Regions from separate parts of the Bradyrhizobium sp. Unk1 genome, predicted to be linked through region 3. Evidence: riboswitches for the same ligand, from Rfam matches in the RefSeq annotation. Region 3 holds a riboswitch; each other region holds the start of a gene.
The links. A riboswitch is a leader RNA that binds a small molecule or an ion and turns the genes downstream of it on or off. The one in region 3 is predicted to bind S-adenosylmethionine.
Positions count from the first base shown of each region.

Region 1: it holds a riboswitch for S-adenosylmethionine, as region 3 does, so the genes downstream of both, AC5ZFO_RS40055 (hypothetical protein) here and AC5ZFO_RS35580 (O-succinylhomoserine sulfhydrylase) in region 3, are expected to answer to the same signal.
Region 2: it holds a riboswitch for S-adenosylmethionine, as region 3 does, so the genes downstream of both, metX (homoserine O-acetyltransferase MetX) here and AC5ZFO_RS35580 (O-succinylhomoserine sulfhydrylase) in region 3, are expected to answer to the same signal.

Region 1 covers NZ_JCAMOP010000049.1:40,916-48,294, reverse strand. Annotated here, with positions in the region: gene AC5ZFO_RS40060 (recombinase family protein) at 1-485, opposite strand, end outside; gene AC5ZFO_RS40055 (hypothetical protein) at 888-1,502, opposite strand; SAM-I-IV-variant riboswitch at 1,540-1,639, opposite strand; gene AC5ZFO_RS40050 (L,D-transpeptidase) at 2,400-3,560, opposite strand; gene AC5ZFO_RS40045 (lysozyme family protein) at 3,918-5,048, shown strand; partial or broken gene AC5ZFO_RS40040 (protein-S-isoprenylcysteine O-methyltransferase) at 5,350-5,562, shown strand; gene AC5ZFO_RS40035 (hypothetical protein) at 5,700-5,891, shown strand; gene AC5ZFO_RS40030 (hypothetical protein) at 5,998-6,687, shown strand; gene AC5ZFO_RS40025 (ABC transporter substrate-binding protein) at 7,096-7,379, opposite strand, start outside.
Region 2 covers NZ_JCAMOP010000068.1:18,801-26,179, reverse strand. Annotated here, with positions in the region: gene AC5ZFO_RS44240 (TIGR02594 family protein) at 43-729, opposite strand; gene AC5ZFO_RS44235 (alpha/beta fold hydrolase) at 945-1,808, shown strand; gene metW (methionine biosynthesis protein MetW) at 1,956-2,618, opposite strand; gene metX (homoserine O-acetyltransferase MetX) at 2,634-3,836, opposite strand; SAM riboswitch at 3,928-4,007, opposite strand; gene AC5ZFO_RS44220 (chorismate mutase) at 4,212-5,060, shown strand; gene AC5ZFO_RS44215 (pyridoxal phosphate-dependent aminotransferase) at 5,097-6,191, shown strand; gene AC5ZFO_RS44210 (prephenate/arogenate dehydrogenase family protein) at 6,188-7,126, shown strand; gene AC5ZFO_RS44205 (DUF2125 domain-containing protein) at 7,231-7,379, opposite strand, start outside.
Region 3 covers NZ_JCAMOP010000037.1:48,239-55,617, forward strand. Annotated here, with positions in the region: gene AC5ZFO_RS35555 (Hsp33 family molecular chaperone) at 1-143, shown strand, start outside; gene apaG (Co2+/Mg2+ efflux facilitator ApaG/CorD) at 315-707, opposite strand; gene AC5ZFO_RS35565 (OpgC domain-containing protein) at 889-2,154, shown strand; gene AC5ZFO_RS35570 (SGNH/GDSL hydrolase family protein) at 2,154-2,933, shown strand; gene AC5ZFO_RS35575 (SGNH/GDSL hydrolase family protein) at 2,946-3,935, shown strand; gene AC5ZFO_RS35580 (O-succinylhomoserine sulfhydrylase) at 4,111-5,307, opposite strand; SAM riboswitch at 5,379-5,458, opposite strand; gene AC5ZFO_RS35585 (2'-deoxycytidine 5'-triphosphate deaminase) at 5,539-6,675, shown strand; gene AC5ZFO_RS35590 (hypothetical protein) at 6,871-7,379, shown strand, end outside.

The sequences.
Region 1 (7,379 bases), on a different contig from region 3:
GCTGCAGCGGCTTTGTTGACGTCGGCCTGTCTTTGATTGCCGAGCCGCTTGCCGCGATGCTTGGCCTCCGCAAGGGCGATGCGGGTGCGTTCCGCGATGACGTTGCGCTCCTTTTGGGCCACGGCGGCATAGATGTGCAGCATGAATGGGTCGACATCCTTGCCCAGCTCAGTGACGATGAACGGCACTCGCTTGGCCATCAGGCCGGCGATGAACGCCACGTCGCGAGATAGGCGGTCCAATTTGGCTACGACGACCGGACATTTGAGCTTCTTTGCCGCCCGCAAGGCAGCGGCAAGCTGGGGACGCCTATTCAGCGCATCCGCTCCCTTACCGGTCTCGACCTCTGTGAACTCGCCAGCGATCTCCATCGCTTCATTGGAGGCGAAGGCCGAGACGAGGCGCCGCTGGCCGTCGAGACCGAGCCCCGACCGACCCTGCTTCTCGCGCGACACTCGATAATAGGCGACAACGGGCTGCGACATCATCCATCTCGTAACATGCAGACGAGCGTCAGTATGTTACAAACGTGCGGAGGTCGCAAGAGTCGCACACGCGGTCGGGGCATCGATTGGGTCAGCGGAAGGGAGGGCCGACAGGAGCTGTCCCGACAGGTGCCGGTCGCCCCCTGGTAGCCCCCGAACGATGACGCCAGCACGATCGCAATGCACCGCGACAAAATTTTCCATTTGTGAACTGCTGTCGCCACCCAGGGTGAGTCAATTTGACTCACCAGAAGCTTCCGGCCGCTGTTTCGACAGTCTTGCCCCGGTTTCCTTTGATCGCTATGCCTCGAATAGACACCGCCGGCCATGGAGCCTGAGTGCCAGCAGCGTTAATCGCCGCCGTGGGAAGGGCCTTAGTCGGCGGTGTCTCCTGGCGCCACGCTAATCGCCCTCGGCGATCTTGATCGGAATGTTGAGGTCGATCAGGCGGGCTTGCAGCAGCGACAGTGCGACAAGGTCGCTTGCGGTGACCCATCTGGTGAGGTGATTGTTGCCGACCTGTTCTGCCCTGAACTGTACGTGGGGACGCGGATGGCTACCGGTCCCATGGTATGAGCGATCAAGATCAGGGCCGAAATGAATGCTTTGGAGCAACGCATAGGCTCGAGCCTGCGGGCTCAAGTAGATATCCTGTTCACGTTGCCAGACCGCGGGATCCACCGGTATGTCGAGCTGATCCGGTTCGACCTCGTAATAGCGTCGCCACATATCGATATGTTCGGGCCGAGCCGGCCTTGCATACATTTTCGTACAAAAGGCACGAATAAACTCACGCCACGTTGGCGGCGGTAGCACGCTGAATGGCGAACCATCGAGACACAGCATCGGCGTGTTAGAGGCTTTGGGCAAATACCAATATAGCGTGTGCTGCACTTCGGATTGTTCCACCAACAACGGCTTTGCCGTCTTAAGCACAAACGCCTGCGCTTCGGCGGCGAACGCAGTGGTCAGCACGCTTCCCAGCCCGATCAGAAATCCACGTCGAGATTGCAGCATAGAAAATCCTCCAAGACGACAACACGCATCTGGAGGGCTGGCGACCTACTGTTGCCCATGCGGGCCACATCGTCGTGCCACCGTTGCCGGTCTAAGGCTGGTTGGCGGGGCCGTCGGGCCCTCTCAGGATGCAACAACAATCTATGCGCCATAGCGGCGGGATGTCAATCGGTGCACGCGCGGCGGCAGCACGCTCCGTCGAGACGCGCGCGTCTTCGTTGACCTCATGATCTACAGGTCGTCATCCGCAGTGCCGCTGCTGCTCATCGTTCAGAAGTGCCAATTACTCAGAGCTAATCGGTGCAGTCGCGATGTCGCCTCGATCTTTAGCGAGACTCCTAGCGATGCAAGCGACGGAGCATGGATACGATGTCCCACCGAGCAAAGGCGATAATGAAGACGGTCGGTCCATGATCATTGGATGGCGGAGATCACCTATTTGGATGGCAAGCCGTAGCAAACGATCGTTTTCGAGGAGCTGGAGGAGCTCGACGAAATCGTAGAGAGAGGACCGGACTGGAATACGATCGACAAGATCGTCATCACGCTCAATCGTCCACTGCCACCCTGCGAGTACAAGCAGCTCTTTGGCAAGTGATGCGGTTGCTTTGCCGTTCAGCCCTGATTTTGGACCCAGCTAAGGTGGCATTGGTTTTTAGCCAGCCGAGTAGGGCAAAATCCGCTCAAGCAGCCCACATTCGAATAGAGACTCCACGTTCGCTTCTCAGGGGGGAGCTGACCAGGTCGCATACGCTATGGAGAGCAGCTCATGACCCAGAACGGACCTGCGCCGCTTTGGCTTAGGTGCGGACATCAAGAATTTTGCACGAGAATTGCGCTCGAACAATTCCAACGGGTTGCGGAGCGGCGTCGCTTGTTGGTGGTTGCGTCGCCGCATCAATGCGTTGTCACGATGAAATCCGTGTCTTTTCCGGTCTCATGGCTAAATCCGTTGTCGGAAATAATCAATGAAGAGGCCGGCGTCAGAAGTTTAGAGATCCTCTCAACCGTATCCTGAGGTATTTCGATGCGATTGAGGACAGCGTTGGCCTGATCGGGCGACGGTACCGATAGGGCGGTTTGCTTCACGGGCGCCTCGCGCCCTCTCGTCGCACCCTCGATGCGACGAAATTCATCCGGCATCGACACGACGGTCCATCGAATAGCCGTTCCCTCGTTCTGGAATTCCATTGCGGTAAACACGTGCGTTCCCAGCGGCTCCTCCGGATTTTCGATCTTGACCGGGACATCGAACAACGGCGTGAATCCCTGACGCACGAACAGCTTGCTCAACTTACGACTGACGAAGATGGAGATTGGGACGATCTTTTTGGGCGCGCTTGCAGCGGGAACCGAGCCCGGCACCTGGAGACCGGCGGCTTCCGGAGTCTCGGCGTTTGACGCCTGTGATCCCTGCGTTGCTGCGGCTGTACCGATGCTCTTGGTTGCGACGGTGGCAGTCTGGAATTCCGACGAAACGGCCGCGGCTTCCGGTTGAAAAAGATGCGGATTGGTTATCTCGACCGGCTGGACATCACCGTGCGCAATCATCACGCGCGTGCCGCGCTTCGTGAGATGCCAGAGTCGAACGGCAAAATCATTTTTCAAGCGGATGCAGCCGTGTGACGCCGGATGCCCGGGCACGACACCGGCATGCAACGCTATCCCCGACCAGGTGATGCGTTGCATGTAGGGCATGGGGGCGGCGCTATAAATATTTGAACGGTGCCATCGTTGTTTGCTGATAACGCTGAACACGCCGAGGGGCGTAGGATGCCCCTCCATTCCCGTGGACACCGAAGAGCGTGCAATCAGGGCACCGTTGTCAAAAAGCGAGACTCGTTGGTCTGCAATTGAGATGATGATCTGGAGCGGGCCCTTCGGAAGGGGCTCGGGCGCGGTTTCAGATTTTGTCTGCCGGTGGTGGTGCTTGTGTTTGTACGGAGCGTATTGGCCAGGCCAGAACGTGTGTTGGGCTCCAAACAGAAATTGAGCGTGTGCGATCCCTGCAGGGAGCATAAAAATGGCGAATACAGCCGTTGTTATCGCGCGCTGCATTGCTGGTAATCCCTTAGCGAACATCGTCCGTCGAATAGGCGCAATTCCATCGTTTCGAAACGATGCGCAAAGCCGACGCCTGAAGCGTCATCCCGACCAACGCGGCAAGCCTCTCCTTCAAATCTGGTCGCAGTGGGTCGAAAATTGGACCGTACTCACAATTTGCGATGGGAGTTGCCGTTGAGACGGGCGCAATTGCTTGTGATCGACGCGTTGCAATCGGGCAACACGTTTTGGAGAAATTGACGAGCGGCCGTTTGCGCCCTTGCGCGACCCACATTGATCCCAAGAATGAGCCTCTTCGCATGCTTGGCTTTTCTACACGGCTCCGATGGAGCCTATGGAGGCGATGGCATCATGACCCCGCAGCGATTTGCGATAGTGGCGCCAACGTTTTGCGGAACGGTCGTTCTCGCGGGGTGGATCGTTGGCTGGCTGGCCGGCTTCGGTTCGGCCGGCACCGAGAACGCCCGCGCAGTGCCAATCGAGGACCGCGCAGCATCTCTCGCCGCCACCGCTAGGCTCGCTGACAAACCGCAGGCAATCGCGATGGCCAGCGCCGTTGTCGCTAACACCGTTGTCGCGAACGCCACGGTCGCTAGCGCCGAAGTGGCGACGGCCGAACCCGCGGCAGGGACGGCCACCGACACGACGGCGGCATCGGATAAGCCGGAATCGATCGTCGCGTTGGCCGATCCGTCGCAGATGCTGTCGGCCGATTTATCGCCTGTGCAGGAATCGGTGGACTTGGGCCACCGTGATGTCGCCCAACCGGCGCCGACAACGTGCGGTGCATCCGGCGGTTCCTCCAACTCGGGGCCGCAGGATTTCCGGTATCTCATTTGTTATGTCTGGTCCGAACTGCCGCCTGCCGAGAAGCCGGCTGCGATCGTCTTGCGTTCGTTCAAGGACATCCCGGTCGGAACGCCGGTGGAAGAGATCAAGCGCGCGTCCGACGCTTTCGGTCTGGATTTCACTTTCATGAAGGCGGTGGCCAAGGTCGAGTCCGGTTTTGACCCCAAGCAACGCACCGGGTCGTATATCGGACTGTTCCAGTTGAGCAAATACGAGTTCGGCAAATTCGGCTCCGGAGACATTCTCAGTCCTCGCGATAATGCCGTTGCGGCGGCCTACAAGGTCATCATCGAAGGCATTCTGTTTCAGTGGGTGACGCACAGGGAGCCGGACTTGAACGATCTCTACCTGATCCATCAGCAGGGCTGGGAGGGCGCCGCGGAGCACCTCAGCCAACCCAATCGCATCGCCTGGAAATCAATGTGCGCCACCAGCGAAGGCAGGGAGAAGGGCGAAAAATGGTGCAGGCGCGCGATCTGGCGCAATACGCTTCCGGCCGTCAAAAAGGCGTGGAAATCGGTGGAGAAGCTGACGTCGGAGGCGTTCGTCGGAATGTGGCGCGAGCGGGTTGCTCATTTCTATTCGAAATACATGACCACCGCCACCGCCGATACCGAGCGCGCGCACCAGTAAATTTCCGTTGAGTAGTTGGCAGGAGTTGCCGCACCCGCGGAGCGAGCGGGGCCTCACTGCCGCTGGTCGCGCGGATGCACTTTACGTCGTCAACGACGCGCTTGGGTCGTTCCTGCTGCGCGCTAGCGAGGTGACCGCAAGCCTCTGCGGCAGCGACTCCAAACACCTCTGGCTGAAATCATCTTTGGTCATAGCATCCTCCCCAATGCTCAAATGGCCTGAAACCGCTGCATGGCCACACAATTCGCTTGCCAGTTCAACGCGCCCCGATCGACGGACTTGCCATGCGCGCGCAGTGAGAGTTCGGCACCCGATGTATTCGGCATTTTGGCTGTGGGCTATCGCCCAGGCATTGCCGCCTAATTGGATTGCCGGTTTCGCGGGCGCGGCCGGCTTCGGGATCTTGTTCTTTGGCCGCGTCGCAAGAGAAGAGCGAATGATGCTGCAGACGTTCGGCGACAGCTATCGCGAGTATATGGCGCGGATCGGCAGGATTTCCCCATCAATCCGTTAGAAGCGTGCCCCTTCTGCAACATTTGCCAGAAAAGAGATCGCGCGACTGCCCTCATGGGCCTCTATTTGTTGCGTGGGGAGAACGTCCGGCTAGGCTCAGAATCGGTAAGGGTAGTGGGCAACTTCAGGGGAGACTTGATGCTGAAATTCGTAATTGCGGGTGCTGCGTCTTTGGCTTTGGTGGGAGCGGCAGCTGCCGCGGATCTGCCTCGTCCGCAACCCGTCGTCCAGACCGCGCCGATTGGTAAATATCCCGTCGGCAAAACTCCAGTCGGCAAATACCCGATCGGCAAGGCTCCGGCGCCGGCTCCGTTAGTCACCAAGGGTTAAGCCTGCGGATTCAAGCGCCTTCGGCCCGTCGGGGGCCGGAGGCGTTCACCTCCGATAAGCGGACTAGTTGTTGCTTGGGCTGTGTTGGGCCCAAGAGGGGGCGTGCGTGGCAAGAGTGATCTGGGAATACCGCGATCTGCGATTGATTGTCGGAATGGCAATCTTTGTGGCTTCCGTGGGAGGCGCTGGTGCACAGCAACTCACGGCGCGCGCTGATCTTCAGCAGCGACCGGACACTGCCCCCAAGGCTTCAATTAACTCCGCTACGAAAACGGCCGCAGCTGCGCCAAGCAGCCCGCCAGCCACGTCGGATGCAAAGCCGGCCCGGGTATCTTCAGTTAAAGGACCCTACTACGTTGATTTTCGTGCCCGCACTGCTGCATCCTACGGACACGCATTTGTCTGGTACGGCAAGACGAGCCAAAGGGCGGTCGAAGTTGCCGGCTTGCATCCAGCAGGTGACACGCTGCCGTACGTATTGGGACATCTCATGTTTGTGCCTTCTGAAACGGGCGCGAGCTACGGCGACCTTGATGAGCAATATTTGACAGCCAGCTATCGAGTCTACTTGAATGAGGCCGACGCCAAAAAGGTATTTGCTTACATCAAGCGTCTTCAGGCGACCTCGCCGGTGTGGAACGCGGGAACTACCAACTGCACCAATTTCATCGGTCGCATAGCGAGTTTTATGGGCTTGAAGGCTCCATTCCATTTGTTGAAGCCTGAAGAATACATAAACAAACTCAGAGCGCTAAACGGTGGACGTCAAACGGTGCAATTGGCTGGCGACCGGTAGACCCGGGATCTTCATTCAGGCGCTATGACTAGCCGAAGCACGCGATCCAAACGGCAAGCCAACAAGCAGAGATCATTCGTCTCTTCCGGCTCCAACAGTGTGCGCAATGTTACCGTTGACGCCCATCTCTCGCCAGAAGACAGTTTGCACCGAAGGGTGCAATGCACTTGACCGAGTCTGGATGGTTAGGCTCACCTGCCCGTCAGGTGTTGATGGAAACGACGAGGTCATTGAATGCAAAAGGCGGATCGGCGATGTCGCCTGTTGGCCCCAAGCGGTCGACCCAGCATGTCCGCTAGATGTCCGCTCCTTGGGGGTGAAGCAGACTTGATATGCTCAGCCCGAGTTCTTCCGGGTGTGACCCGAAGGCGACATAGGCATTAGCTGAAGATTGCAGCCCCAACTGGATCAATCATCGATGAGCTCAGCGTCCAGTGAGAGCGTCTCCGGAACAGGCAATCCGAGCTCGTCGGCCGCCTTCGCATTGATGGCGAGGTTGAACTTCGTCGCAAATTGAACCGGGAGCTCGCTTGGCCTTGTGCCTCGCAGTATTCGATCCACGTAACCCGCGCCATCCCGGAATTGTGCGGTCAAGTCTGGTCCATAAGACATGAGCCCACCGCGCATCACATAATTCTTGACGGCGAATATGGTGGGTACCCTGTGTTTCGCGGCAGCACTAATTATCTTTG
Region 2 (7,379 bases), on a different contig from region 3:
GTGGGATTCTGGATTGCTTCGCTTCGCTCGCAATGACGAGCCTCAGTTCGGCATCACATACGCATAGATCCGGCCGCGCGAGACCGGCGCCTCGCGAACACGATTGCCGTTGTTGCCGGAGATCATGATCGGATTGCCCTGCGCGTCCACGCCGGTGATGATGCCGACATGGCCGCCCCGGCGACCGCGCGACATGACAGCGATGGCGCCGACCTGCGGACCGGAGACACGCGTGCCGTAGCGCGCGAACGAGCTCGCCATGTCGGAGCCGGTGCCCTGATGGCCGGTGTGCTGCAGCACCATGTTCATGAAGCGCGCGCACCACAGGCTGCCGCGCCCGGTCGGATTGCCGCCGACATAGCGGCGCGCCTCGGACACGAGGCCCGATCCGCCGCCGAAGCCGCCACCGCTATTGGCCATTCCAGGATTGGTCATTCCGTTGTTGGCCATGCCGCCGACATTGGCGTTGGGATTGTAGCTGGCCTGGGTGTCGGCGAAGCCGCTCGCCTGCAACTGCGCCGCGCCGCGCTCGAAGCGCGAGCTACGGGCATGGTGGCGATAATGACGGTCATGATGATGTCTGGCGTGGTGCACGTAAGCGTGCCGCTCTGCGCTATGACGATGATGCGGCCGCGCTGAGGCCGGAGAAACGAACGCGGCAACCGCCGCGGAGAAAATCGCCAGCGCGACAACACAACGCGACAGGCGAGACGCAAACAACTCGAACATACTTCATCCTTCTTGACACCCCCACTTCCCCAATCGGCCGTGCGATGGCCGACATCCGTCTGGCCGTTAAGCCGCCGGATGTGGCGAGAAAAAGACGCCACGCCCGCGAATAGCTGCGATGATTTTGTGCAGGTGCTGGCGTGAGGCTGCCGCATTGCGGACAACAGCATTAACTGCAACTCTCCAAAGGCGGCTTGAAGAGAGGGAAATAGTTAATGCCCCACGCCACGACCAGCGATGACGTCCGCATCTATTTCGAAGAAGCGGGCCAGGGAACGCCGATTATTTTTCTGCACGAGTTCGCGGCCGACTACACCAATTGGGAGCCGCAGATGCGCTACTTCTCGCGCGGCCATCGCTGCATCACCTATTCCGCGCGCGGCTACACGCCGTCGGACGTGCCTGACGGCGAGGTCTACACCTACAAGCACTTCTACACCGACGCGCTCGCGGTGCTCGATCATCTCAAGATCGAGCGCGCGCATCTCGTCGGCCTGTCGATGGGCGCCTATTCGTCGCTCCAGATCGGATTGAACGCGCCGCAGCGCGCGCTGTCGATGACGCTGGCCGGCGTGGGCTCAGGATCGGAGATCGAGAATCTCGACAACTGGCGCAAGCAGTGCCGCGCCAATGCCGAGCAGTTCGAGACATCAGGCTCCGCCGAGGTCGCAAAGGTCACGCGCGAGGCGGCGAGCCGGATTCCGTTCCTTGTGAAGGACCCGCGCGGCCATGCCGATTTCTACGCCGCGCTGGCGCGCCACGATGCCAAGGGTTCGGCCAACACGATGCGCGGCTTCCAGGGCGGCAGGCCATCGATTTACACGATGCCGGATGCCATTCGAGGTGTGGCAACGCCCGCGCTGATCATCTGCGGCGACGAAGACGATCCCTGCGTCGGGGCAAGCCTGTTCTTGAAGAAGCACCTGCCCGCGGCGGGCCTGTCGATGTTTCCGAAATCAGGCCACGTGCTCAATCTCGAAGAACCCGCGCTGTTCAACGAGAGCGTGGAGCGGTTCGTGACTTTGGTGGAAGCCGGGCGCTGGCCGGTGCGCGATCCGCGGTCGCTCGCAGCGCATTAAGCACAGTCGCGGCCAAGTACTCCGTCATTGCGAGCGCAGCGAAGCAATCCAGAATCCCTCCGCGGAAAGACTCTGGATTGCTTCACTACGCTCGCAATGACAAAGGATAGACCTCAGCTCCTCATTTTGAGGAGCGCGGGCGAGTAACTATTTCCTTCCGCCCCGGCTCAGCAGAAACACGCCCTGCTCGCCGAACATGTTCCACACCCACCACGGCAATCGCAGCCGCAATGGACGGCCGTAGAGATCCAGCGCCTCGGCGCGCTCCATCTTGACGTGGATCGCGTCGCAGAGCTCGACGAAATCCTTGATGGTGCAGAAATGGATGTTGGCGGTGTCGTACCAGGTCGCGGGCAGATTCTCGGTGCGCGGCATGTGGCCGCCGACCAGGAGCTGAAGCCGCATCTTCCAGAAGCCGAAATTCGGGAACGACACGATGGCGCGGCGGCCGATGCGCAACAGATTCTCCAGCACGACCCGCGGCTGCCGCGTCGCTTGAAGCGTCTGCGACAGGATGACGTAATCGAAGGCGTCGTCGGGATAATTGACGAGATCGGTGTCGGCATCACCCTGCACCACCGCGAGGCCCTTGGCGACACAGCGGTTGACGCCCTCGCGCGACAGCTCGATGCCGCGCCCGTCGATGCCGCGGGTCTCCAGAAGCTGAAGCAGGTCGCCCTCGCCGCAGCCGACGTCGAGCACTTTCGAGCCGGGCTTGACCATCTCGGCGACCAGCAGATGATCGGCGCGAAACGGGCCGGACTGCTCCGTCGCAACGCCGCCCAGCGGCAGCACTTCCTGCACAGACATCGCTAGCCGTCCTTGTCAGTCATTCCTGGCGGTGAGCCCGCGCGCCTTCCCTGCCGATTGCAGGAAGGCACGGGCGATATCGAAGAATTCGGGCACGTCGAGCAGGAAGGCGTCATGGCCGCGATCGGTCTCGATCTCGGCGAACGACACTCGCGCGCTCGACGCGTTCAGCGCGTGCACCAGTGCGCGCGATTCCGAGGTCGGGAACAGCCAGTCGCTGGTGAAGGAGACCACGCAGAAGCGCGTCTCGATGCCCGCGAACGCTTTCGCCAGCACGCCGCCGTGGTCGCCGGCGATGTCGAAATAATCCATCGCACGGGTCAGATAGAGATAGGAGTTGGCGTCGAACCGCTCAACGAAGGACGAGCCCTGGTAGCGCAGATAGCTCTCGACCTGGAAATCGGCGTCGAACGAGAAGGTCGGCAGCTCGCGGTCCTGCATGCGGCGGCCGAACTTGCGATGCAGCGCGGCGTCGGAGAGATAGGTGATGTGCGCGGCCATCCGTGCCACCGCAAGTCCGCGATGCGGATGGATGCCCTGATCCGTGTAGCGGCCGTTGTGCCAGTCGGGATCGGCCATCACCGCCTGGCGGCCGAGCTCGTGGAAGGCGATGTTCTGCGCCGAGTGCCGCGTCGCGCAGGCAATCGCCAGCGCGGAGTACACGCGCCTTGGATAGGCCGAGGTCCATTGCAGCACCTGCATGCCACCCATCGAGCCGCCGACCACCGCGAACAACGTGTCGATGCCGAGCCGGTCGATCAGCATCGCCTGCGCGCGCACCATGTCGGGAATGGTGATGACGGGGAAATCCAGGCCCCACACCTTGCCGGTCGCGGGGTTGATCGAGGCCGGCCCGGTCGAGCCCATGCAGCCGCCGATCACGTTGGCGCAAATGATGAAGTAGTGCTGAGGATCAAGAGGTCGGCCGGGACCGACCAGCGTCTCCCACCAGCCCGACTTGCCGGTGACGGGATGCACGTTGGCGACATGCTGATCGCCCGTCAGCGCATGGCAGATCAGCACCGCGTTGGAGCGATCGGCGTTGAGCTCGCCATAGGTCTGGTAGGCGATCTGGAACGGGGTGAGATCGATGCCGCAATCGAGCCGCAGCGGCTGCTCGGCGCCGAACTGCGCGAGCTGCGAATTCGGATGATCCGCCTCATGCGACCGGTCGTCGGCACTGATCGCGGGGCTCGGCACAGACTTGACGCCACCCATCTCTGACATCGACCTCGTTTGCGATCAGACGTTCGATCGCAGTGACATCAGGCCATGAAAAACCCGGCCTGAACGATAGGTTCGGCCGGGATCGAAAGGGTCCCCGGCCTGTTTAGCGAGTTTTTTAACGTGGCTGCAAGCCGGCCGGCTCAAATGACCACGGAACAGGCAAAACCTACTGTCTTGGGCGGTTTTCGTCAAGTCGCGGTCCGGATTAGCCAAATTCGTCTCTGTCACATCAGCCCAAAAGGACGTCATTTCTCTTTGCTTTCGCCGCCCCGACTGCCTAATCAGGATATCGATCGCAGCGGATCCGAACCTACCAGCTTGCCTGGTCGATCCGCATTGGAACGCCTCTCAACAGTCCAGTCAGATATGTCCCAACGTCCGCCCGCGCCACCATCACTCCAGGAATTGCGCAAGGAGATCGACGCGATCGACGAGGGCATGCATCGTCTCCTGATGCAGCGCGGCGACATCATCGACCGCCTGATCCAGGTGAAGCAGACCCAGGAGGTCGGCTCGGCGTTCCGCCCGGCGCGCGAGGCCGCCATGATGCGTGACATCGTGCAACGCCATCGCGGCATCCTGCCGCTCGACACGGTCGAGAGCATCTGGCGCGTCATCATCTCGACCTTCACCTATGTCCAGGCGCCGTTCTCGGTGCATGCCGACATCTCGGTGAGCGAGCCGGCGATGCGCGATTCCGTGCGCTTTCATTTCGGCTTCACGGTGCCTTACGTCGCGCATTTCAGCGCGCAGGCGGCGGTCGAGGCGGTGGCAAAATCCAAGGGCGACCTGGCGCTGGTCTCGGCAACCTCGAGCCGCACGCCGTGGTGGCTGGAGCTGGAGGCGGACGGCGCGCCGAAGATCATCGCGCGGCTGCCCTTCGTCGAGCGCGCCGACCATCCGGCCTCGCTGCCGGTGTTCGCGATCTCGCGCGTCGCCGACAGCGCCGTGGTGACGGAGGTCGAGACCTTCAGCGTGCGCGTGTCCGGCTGGAACGCCGAGGTCGCCCGCGCCCTGTCGCCGCTCGCCGAGATCGTGGCGGTGCCCGATACCGCCTTCGACGGCGCGGCGCTGCTGGTCTCGGTCACGAGCGCGACCAGCATCGACAAGATCAAGGCTGCCCTGATCGAAGCGGGGGCCTCGGTGCGCTCCACGGCCCTCGTCGGCAGCCACGCAACGCGCTATACGGTGCCCTCGACCGGGTCGAAATCGTAGATCGCGAACCGCCTAAAGCTACTTCCGGAGTTGAAGATGTCCCGCCCCGTGCCGAATCCCGGCATTCTCGATATTGCGCCCTACACGCCCGGCAAGAGCCCGGTGGCCGAGCCGGGCCGCAAGGTGTTCAAGCTCTCGGCCAACGAGACGCCGTTCGGGCCCTCGCCCAAGGCGATCGAGGCCTTCAAGAACGTGGCGGCGCATCTGGAAGACTATCCGGAAGGAACCTCGCGCGTGCTGCGCGAAGCGATCGGCCGTTCTTTCGGGCTCGACCCCAACCGCATCATCTGCGGCGCGGGCTCGGACGAGATCCTCAATCTGCTCGCCCACACCTATCTCAGCCAGGGCGACGAGGCGATCTCGACCACGCACGGCTTCCTGGTCTACCCGATCGCGACCATGGCGGTCGGCGCCAAGAACGTGGTCGCGCAGGAGACCAACCTCACCTGCAATGTCGATGCCATCCTCAACGCGGTGACGCCGAAGACAAAGCTGGTCTGGCTCGCCAACCCGAACAATCCGACCGGCACCTATGTGCCGTTCGACGAGGTCAAGCGGCTGCGCGCCGGCCTGCCGTCGCACGTGCTGCTGGTGCTCGATGCCGCCTATTCCGATTACGTCTCGCGCAACGACTACGAGATGGGGATCGAGCTGGTCGCCACCACCGAGAACACCGTGGTGACGCACACCTTCTCCAAGATCCACGGCCTCGCCGCGCTGCGCGTCGGCTGGATGTTCGGTCCCGAGCACATCATCGACGCGGTCAACCGCATCCGCGGTCCCTTCAACGTGTCGACGCCGGCGATGTATGCCGCGGTCGCTGCGATCGAGGACACAGCGCACCAGGCGATGTCGAAGCAGTTCACCGAGACCTGGCGCAACTGGCTGTCCGAGGAGATCGGCAAGCTCGGTCTGAAGGTGACGCCCGGCGTCGCCAATTTCGTGCTGATCCACTTCCCGGAAAATGGCAAGACCGCGGACGAGGCCGACGCGTATCTGACCAAGCGCGGGCTGGTGTTGCGCGCGCTAAAGAACTACCGCCTGCCGCATTCGCTGCGCATGACCATCGGCACCGAGGAGGCGAACCGCCTCGTCGTCGAGGGCCTGCGCGACTTCATGGCCGGCAAATGAGCACCACACCGCACTTCCAGCGCGTTGCGCTGATCGGCTTCGGCCTGATCGGCGGCTCGATCGCGCGCGCTGCGAAGCTCCAGGGCTTGGCCTCCGAGATCGTCACCACCGCGCGCTCGGAGAAGACGCGCGCGCGGGTGCTGGAGCTCGGCATCGTCGACCAGGTCGTGGCGACCAATGCGGAAGCGGTGAAGGATGCCGATCTCGTCATCCTCTGCATTCCCGTCGGTGCCTGCGGGCCGGTGGCGCAGGAAATCGCTGAACATCTGAAGCCGGGCGCGATCGTCTCAGACGTCGGCTCGGTCAAGGGCGCGATCGTCAGGGACATGACGCCGCATCTGCCGAAGACCATTCATTTCGTGCCGGCGCATCCCGTCGCGGGCACCGAGCATTCGGGCCCCGATTCCGGTTTCGCCGAGCTCTTCATCAACCGCTGGTGCATCCTGACGCCGCCGGAAGGCGTCGATGCGGCGGCCACCGATCGGCTGCGCGCGTTCTGGGCGGCGATGGGCGCGAAGGTCGAGATCATGACGCCGGATCATCATGATCTCGTGCTCGCGATCACCAGCCATCTGCCGCATCTGATCGCCTACACCATCGTCGGCACCGCCGACGAGCTGGCGCAAGTGACGGAGTCCGAGGTGATCAAGTTCTCGGCCGGCGGTTTTCGCGACTTCACCCGCATCGCGGCGTCCGACCCGACGATGTGGCGCGACGTCTTCCTCGCCAACAAGGAAGCAGTGCTGGAGATGCTCGGCACCTTCACCGAGGATCTCGCCAAGCTCACCCGCGCGATCCGGCGCGGCGACGGCGAGGCGCTGTTCGACCACTTCACGCGCACGCGCGCCATCCGCCGCGGCATCGTCGAGATCGGCCAGGATTCGGCTGCGCCGGATTTCGGCCGGCCGCATGCGCAGCTCGGCAAGAAGCCGTAGCGTTCAAGTAGCCCGGATGGAGCGCAAGCGTAATCCGGGATCTCTTTCAGCGCGGCGCGACCTGCCCCGGATTGCGCTTCGCTCCATCCGGGCTACGGAGACACCTAATACAGCGGTGGGATCTGCCCGACCTTGACCGGGCCGAGCAGCACGGCGCCGTCGACGAATTTCAGCGGGAAGCTACGAGCCTTCTTGCCCTCAAGCGTGCTCTCGGTGCCGATCGAATTGATGCCGGCCGCAACGCCGGCATTGG
Region 3 (7,379 bases):
ATGCGGTTGGCGCGATGCTGAAGAGCTTCTCGCCCGACGACCGCGCCGCCATGGTCAAGGACGACAAGGTCGTGGTGACCTGCGAGTTCTGCTCGTCGGTGTACCAGTTCACGCCGCCCGAGGCGGGCGTCGAGGGTGCGTAGGCATCGCATCCTTCGTCATTGCGAGCCACACACTTGGTGTCGTCGCCCGGCTTGACCGGGCGATCCAGTACTCCGAGACGGCAGTGATTGAGCCGAGAGGCTGCGGCGTACTGGATGCCCCGCCTTCGCGGGGCATGACGGCTGCAAGTGTTGCGACGATCTCGGCGCGCCCTAGTTCAACACCCGCTTGTTGTCCGGGCTGTCCAGCGAGAACGTCGGCACGTCGATCTCGAAGCGTTCGCCGCTTTCGCTGACCATCTGGTAGCGGCCGGTCATGAAACCCGAGGCGGTCGCGAGCGGCACGCCGGAGGTGTACTCGAAGCGCTCGCCGGGAGCCAGGGTCGGCTGCTCGCCGACGACGCCCTCGCCCCTGACCTCCTGCTGGCGGCCGGTGGCGTCGGTGATGATCCAGTGTCGCGTCTTCAGCTGCACGGTTTCGTCGCCGGAATTGGTGATGACGATGGTGTAGGACCAGAAATAGCGGGAGCGGTCGGCCGACGACTGCTCCGGAACAAAGTTCGGCTCGACGGTCACTTCGATCTGGCGGGTCACGGCGCGATACATGGCTGCCATCATAACGAAAACCCGGCCGGGAACCAACGGCCGCAGGCGGTTTTGGCGACATCGTGCCGCCAGAATTACCGAGGAAGTAGATCCCAATGTGATCCGGCCGCTTTGCGAGACGACGGCCGGACCTGTACACTCCTTGATACGTCGCGATTTGCGGAAGGGTTTCGAACCCCCGATGACCATTGCCGACCAAGTGACGGGATCGACGATCGCGGGAACCGGCAAGCCTGCGGAGGCCAGACCTGCGGAGGCGAAGCCGCGCTCCGCCGCGCCGGCCATCACGCTGCCCGCCATCGGCGAGCGCGAGCTCCGGCTCGACCTGTTCCGCGGGCTCGCGCTGTGGCTGATCTTCGTCGACCATCTGCCGCCGAGCCTTTTGACCTGGTTCACGATCCGCAATTACGGCTTCAGCGACGCTACCGAGATCTTCATCTTCATCTCCGGCTATACTGCGGCGTTCGTCTACGGTCGTGCCATGCTCGAAAGCGGCTTCGTCGTCGCCACCGCGCGCATCCTGCGGCGCGTCTGGCAGATCTATGTCGCCCACGTCTTTCTGTTCACGATCTTCCTCGCCGAAATCTCCTACGTTGCGACCAGGTTCGAGAACCCGCTCTACACCGAAGAGATGGGCATCATGGATTTCCTCAAGCAGCCGGACGTCACGATTGTGCAGGCGCTGCTGCTGCGCTTTCGTCCGGTCAACATGGACGTGCTGCCGCTCTATATCGTGCTGATGCTGGCGCTGCCCTTGATCTTGTGGCTGATGAAATGGCGGCCCGACGTGACGCTCGGCCTCTCGGTCGTGCTCTACGCGGTGACCTGGGAATACGACCTCTATCTGTCGGCCTATCCGAACGGCTTCTGGGCGTTCAATCCCTTCGCCTGGCAATTGCTTTTCGTCTTCGGTGCATGGTGTGCGCTCGGAGGTGCGCGACGCATGTCGCGCATCCTGGCGTCCCGCGTCACGATGTGGATCTCGATCGCCTATCTGGTCGCGGCGTTCTACGTGACGCTGACCTGGTATGTGCCGCAGCTCTCCCACTTCATGCCGAAGCGGCTCGAGCAGTGGATGTATCCGATCGACAAGGCCGATCTCGACGTGCTGCGCTTCACGCATTTCCTGGCGTTCGCCGCACTCACCGTTCGCTTCCTGCCCCGGGAATGGCCGGGCCTGAAATCGCCCTGGCTGCGGCCGCTGATCCTCTGCGGCCAGCATTCCCTGGAGATCTTCTGTCTCGGCGTCTTCCTCGCCTTCGCCGGCCATTTCATCCTGGCCGAAGTCTCCGGCGGCGCAGCCATGCATGCGCTGATTAGTCTCTCCGGAATCCTGATCATGTGGGGCGTTGCCTGGGTGATTTCGTGGTACAAGCGCGTGGCTGACAAGAGCGGTGCGAAAACCAAAAACGCCGTCGGCAACGCCGATCTGGCGGGAGGGGGCTGATGAAGGCGAAGGTTCTCCTGAGCCTGGTCCTGCTGTGCGGTAACCTCGCCGCGCCCCTGGCGCGCGCGGGCGATGCTGCGTCGACTGCTCCGGCCGCACCCCCGGCCTGCGAATTGCCATCCTATCTGCTCACCACTGAAAGCCAGCTTCCCAGGGTCGCCGACGCCATCAAGGCCGGCAAACCGCTGGAAATCCTGGTCATAGGCAGCCGTTCGACCACGATTCCGGCCTCGGAGGACAGCTCCTATCCGGCGCGCATGCAGGCCATTTTGAAGGACAGGCTGCTGCCGTCGGAGGCCGTGCATGTCTCCGTAGAAATACAGAGCAAGAAGACGGCCGAGGAAGCGGCCACCACCTTCGTTAAGCTGATGGAAGCAAAAAGGCCTACTTTGGTCATCTGGCAGACCGGGACTGTCGATGCTATCCGAGCGATTGATCCCGATGATTTTCGCGGGGCGGTGACCGGAGGGGTTTCCGCGTTGCAAAAAGCAGGGGCTGACGTCGTCTTGATGAACTTGCAGTACAGCCCACGTACCGAAACCATGATCTCGGTGCCGCCCTATCTCGACAATATGCGGGTGGTGGCGCAGGAGCATGACATCCCGCTGTTCGACCGTTTCGCGATCATGCGGCAGTGGAATGATCAGGGTCAGTTCGACCTGTTCAGCCCGTCCCGCGGGCCAGAGCTGGCGAAACAGGTCCATGATTGCCTTGGCCGGGCGTTGGCACAGTTCGTGATCGACGCAGCCCATCTGGGGCCGGCTGAGCAGCAAAATTGAGGTCTAGCGTTAATGAGTTCTCTCCGCCCTTTTTGCCTGACGGCGTGGCTGGCTGCCCCCGCGGCGGCTCTGCTGTTGCTGACGCCGGTGTCGCTGGCACCGGTGCAGGCGCAGGCCATGCAGGCAACGCCCGCGCCGCAGCAGGCCGCTAGTCCGGCTCCCGCTTCGCCCTCCCAGACCACCGTCGCCGTGACGTCCCCCGAACAGCGCGGCGTGACCGCGCGCGCCATCGACAAGGTGAAGCAGGTCGCGAAATCCGCCGGCGACATTTTCAGCCGCGTGCCTTGCCTCGCACCGAAGGGCGGCGCGAAGACGATGGGCTCGCTGCCGCATGTCGCGGGCAAGCTCGCCGCCGGCAAACCCGTCGCGATCGTTGCGTTCGGCTCGTCGTCGACGGCAGGCTATGGCGCGAGCTCGCCCGATTTCAACTATCCGAACCGCCTCGCCGCGCAGCTCCGGCGGCAATATCCGAGCGCCGACATCACCGTCATCAATGCGGGCGTCGGCGGCGAGGACGCGCCCGAGATGATGAAGCGCCTCCAGAAGGAGGTGATCGACGTGCATCCGGATCTCGTGATCTGGCAGGTCGGCACCAATGCGGTGCTGCGCAATCTCGATCCCGGTGACACCGCCAAGATGGTCGAGGACGGCATCTCCCGCATCCAGGCCGCCGGCGGGGCCGACATCGTGCTGGTCGATCCGCAATACTCGCCGGCCGTGAACCAGCGCAAGGAGAGCGCCGGCAAGATGGTGCAGCTGCTCGGCAAGGTCGCCGAGCTTCGTCACGTCGGCATCTTCCCCCGCTTCGAGGTGATGCGCGACTGGCACGAGAAGCAATCGATCCCGGTCGAGAGTTTCGTGATCGCCGACGGCCTGCACATGAACGATTGGGGCTATGCCTGCTTCGCCCAGCTCCTCGGCGACGACATCATCCGCTCCGTCGGTCAGATCAAGCTCGGCGTGAATGTGCCGGCTGATGTGCGGACGTATCGGCCGATGTGAGCTTCGCTCACCCTCCCCTGGAGGGGGAGGGTCGCTTCGCATGCAGCGAAGCGGAATGCGGAGCGGGGCGGGGTGACGGTGCTTCCGCATCGAATACTGCCCGCTTGGAGAGATCACCCCACCCCGCTCGCGCTTCGCGCGATCGACCCTCCCCCTCCAGGGGAGGGTAAGAGCCTCACGCCTTCTCCAGCGCCGCGGTCAGATCCTCGATCAGATCATCCGCATGCTCGAGCCCCGCCGAGAAGCGGATGAAGCCCTCGCTGATGCCGAGCGCGGCGCGGTCTTCCGGCTTGAGGCGCTGATGCGTCGTGGTCGCCGGATGCGTGACGAGGCTCTTGGCATCGCCGAGATTGTTCGAGATTTTTGCAAGCTTGAGCTCGTTGAGCACGCGGAACGCGCCCTGCTTGCCGCCCTTGACCTCGAAGCCGACCAGCGTCGAGCCGCCGCGCATCTGCTTCTTCACGAGAGCTGCCTGCGGATGGTCGGCGCGGCCGGGATAGACCAGGCGCGAAATCTTCGGATGGCTCGCCAGCACGTCGGCGATGCGTCCCGCCGTCTCGGTCTGCGCACGCACGCGTACGCCGAGCGTCTCCAGGCCCTTGAGCAGGACCCACGCGTTGAACGGCGAGATCGACGGGCCGGTCTGGCGCATGAAATTGTGGATGTGCTCGGCGATGAACGCTTCCGACGACAGGATGATGCCGCCGAGACAACGGCCCTGGCCGTCGATGTGCTTGGTCGCGGAATAGACCACGACGTCGGCCCCGAGTGCGAGCGGGCTCTGCCAGATCGGTGTCGCAAACACGTTGTCGACGACGAGCCGCGCGCCGCCGCCGTGCGCGATCTCGGCAATGCCGGGAATGTCGAGCACGTCGAGCGTCGGATTGGTCGGGCTTTCCAGGAAGAACGTCTTGGTGTTCGGCCTGAGCGCACGCTGCCACTGGTCGAGATCGGCCCCGTCCACCAGCGTGGTCTCGATGCCGTAGCGCGGCAGCAAGTCCTGGATGACGTAGAGACACGAGCCGAACAGGGCGCGCGAGGCGACCACGTGATCGCCGGCCTTCAGCGGCGCCAGGATCGCGGTCGTCACCGCGGCCATGCCGGTTGCGGCCGAGCGCGCCGCCTCGGCGCCCTCGAGCTCGATCATGCGGCGCTCGAACATCGCGATGGTGGGGTTGGAGTAGCGCGAATAGATGAAGCCGGGGTCCTCGCCCTTGAACCGCGCCTCGCACTCCTCGGCGCTGTTGTAGACATAGCCCTGGGTCAGGAACAGCGCCTCCGACGTCTCGCCATATTGCGAGCGCAGGGTGCCGGAATGAACCAGACGGGTTTCAGGACGGTATTGCGTGGTGGACGCCGGGGACTTCGACATAGGACCTCCTCTGCGTGACCATCGAAAATGGTCACAAAAAAACCGGCCTGGATAACTTCCACGGGCCGGGATCACAGAGGTCCCCGGCCTGTTTAGCGACTTATTTAACGTGGCTGCAAGCCGGCCGGCTCAAATCACCACGGGATAAGTGATGCTCATATTCCGCAATGGCCTTTCCGTCAAGGCGTCCATCGGATAGCCGTAAAAGGCTAGTATTTCCCGCATGTCCGGATGCGTTTGACCCCCGACGAGGACCCCTGGTTGAGCTTCACGGTTGCCGCCGACGCCAATGGTATCCTGCCCGACCGCATGATCGCAGCGATGGCGGAGGCAGGCCTCATCCTGCCCGCTTATGACTTCGTCGAGAGCCAGATCCAGCCGGCGAGCCTCGACCTCCGCCTCGGTGACATCGCGTATCGCGTTCGCGCCAGCTTCCTGCCCGGTCCCGGCGCGACCGTCGCCGAGCGCATCGACGAGTTGAAGCTGCACGAGTTCAGCCTCACCGATGGCGCGGTGCTGGAGACCAATTGCGTCTACATCGTGCCGCTCTTGGAAAGCCTGGCGCTGCCGCCGGAGATCGTCGCCGCCGCGAACCCGAAAAGTTCGACCGGCCGGCTCGATGTCTTCACACGCGTCATCGCCGACGGCACCCGCCGCTTCGACATGATCGGCGCCGGCTATCACGGCCCGCTCTACGCCGAGATCAGCCCGAAGACGTTTCCGGTGCTGGTCAGCGAGGGCTCGCGCTTGAGCCAGGTGCGCTTCCGCACCGGAGATGCCATCCTCAACATCGACGAGCTCGAGGCGCTGCATGCGACCGAGCGTCTGGTCGATCTCGACGATGCTGATCTCACCGGCGGCGTCGCCGTCTCCGTCGACCTCTCCGGCGAGAAGGCCAACGGCTTCGTCGGCTACCGCGCCAAGCGCCACACCGGCGTCGTCGACGTCGACCGCCGCTCCGGCTATGCGGTGGAGGATTTCTGGGAGCCGATCTCGGCGCGTCCCGATGGCAGCCTGATCCTCGACCCCGGCGAGTTCTACATCCTCGCCTCCAAGGAAGCCGTGCAGGTGCCGCCCGATTACGCCGCGGAGATGGTGCCGTTCGATCCCCTGGTCGGCGAGTTCCGCGTGCACTATGCCGGCTTCTTCGATCCCGGCTTCGGCTATGCCGGCGCCGGCGGGCAGGGATCGCGCGCCGTGTTGGAAGTGCGCTCGCGCGAAGTGCCGTTCATTCTCGAGCACGGCCAGATCGTCGGCCGTCTCGTCTACGAGAAGATGCTGGCGCGCCCCGACGCGATGTACGGCCAGCGCATCGGCTCGAACTACCAGGCGCAGGGGCTGAAGCTGAGCAAGCATTTCCGGGTGTAGTAATAGCCCACCCTCCGCTGTCATTCCCCGCGAAGGCGGGGAATCCAGTACGCCACGGCCTCTCGACTCAATCACAAGCGCCTCTGGAATACTGGATCGCCCGGTCTTCGCAGGGTGATGACACCGAGCTTGTGGCGTGTTGCGTCACCCCATCCGCGATGACACACTCCCGCAAAACAACGATCGGGAGCGAACATGACCGCCGCATCAGACGCAGCACAAGAAGCGCAATGGAAGCGCTGGCGCGCGGTCGCCGACCTCTATCACGCCTACTTCACCGGCCTCATCCTCACCGTCGTCACGCGGCGCGGTACGGCGGATGCTGCCGAATTCGTCTTCCGCGTGTTTCGCCGCCAGCAGCAGGAGCGCTTCCTGCCGGGGCTCGAGAAGCTCGGTCTCAGTCATCTGCCGCCGGCGGTGGCCGCCGCGCAATATCACTATCTCTCCAACTGGATCGGCGGCGTGCATGTCGAGTACATGTATGAGAGCGACTGCAAAGCCTGGATCCGCTATCCGCCGCCGCGCTGGATCTGGAAGGGTACCGCGATCTGTGGCGTGCCGGGTGAGGTCTCGCGCGCGATGCTGCGCGGCTGGCACGCCAACAATGGCGTCGCGCTCGGCGATCTCAGGCTCGGCTTCGTCTGCACCAAGCAAAGCGTCGACGGTCAGGACGGGCTCGAAGGCTATTATCATCAGTACGACCA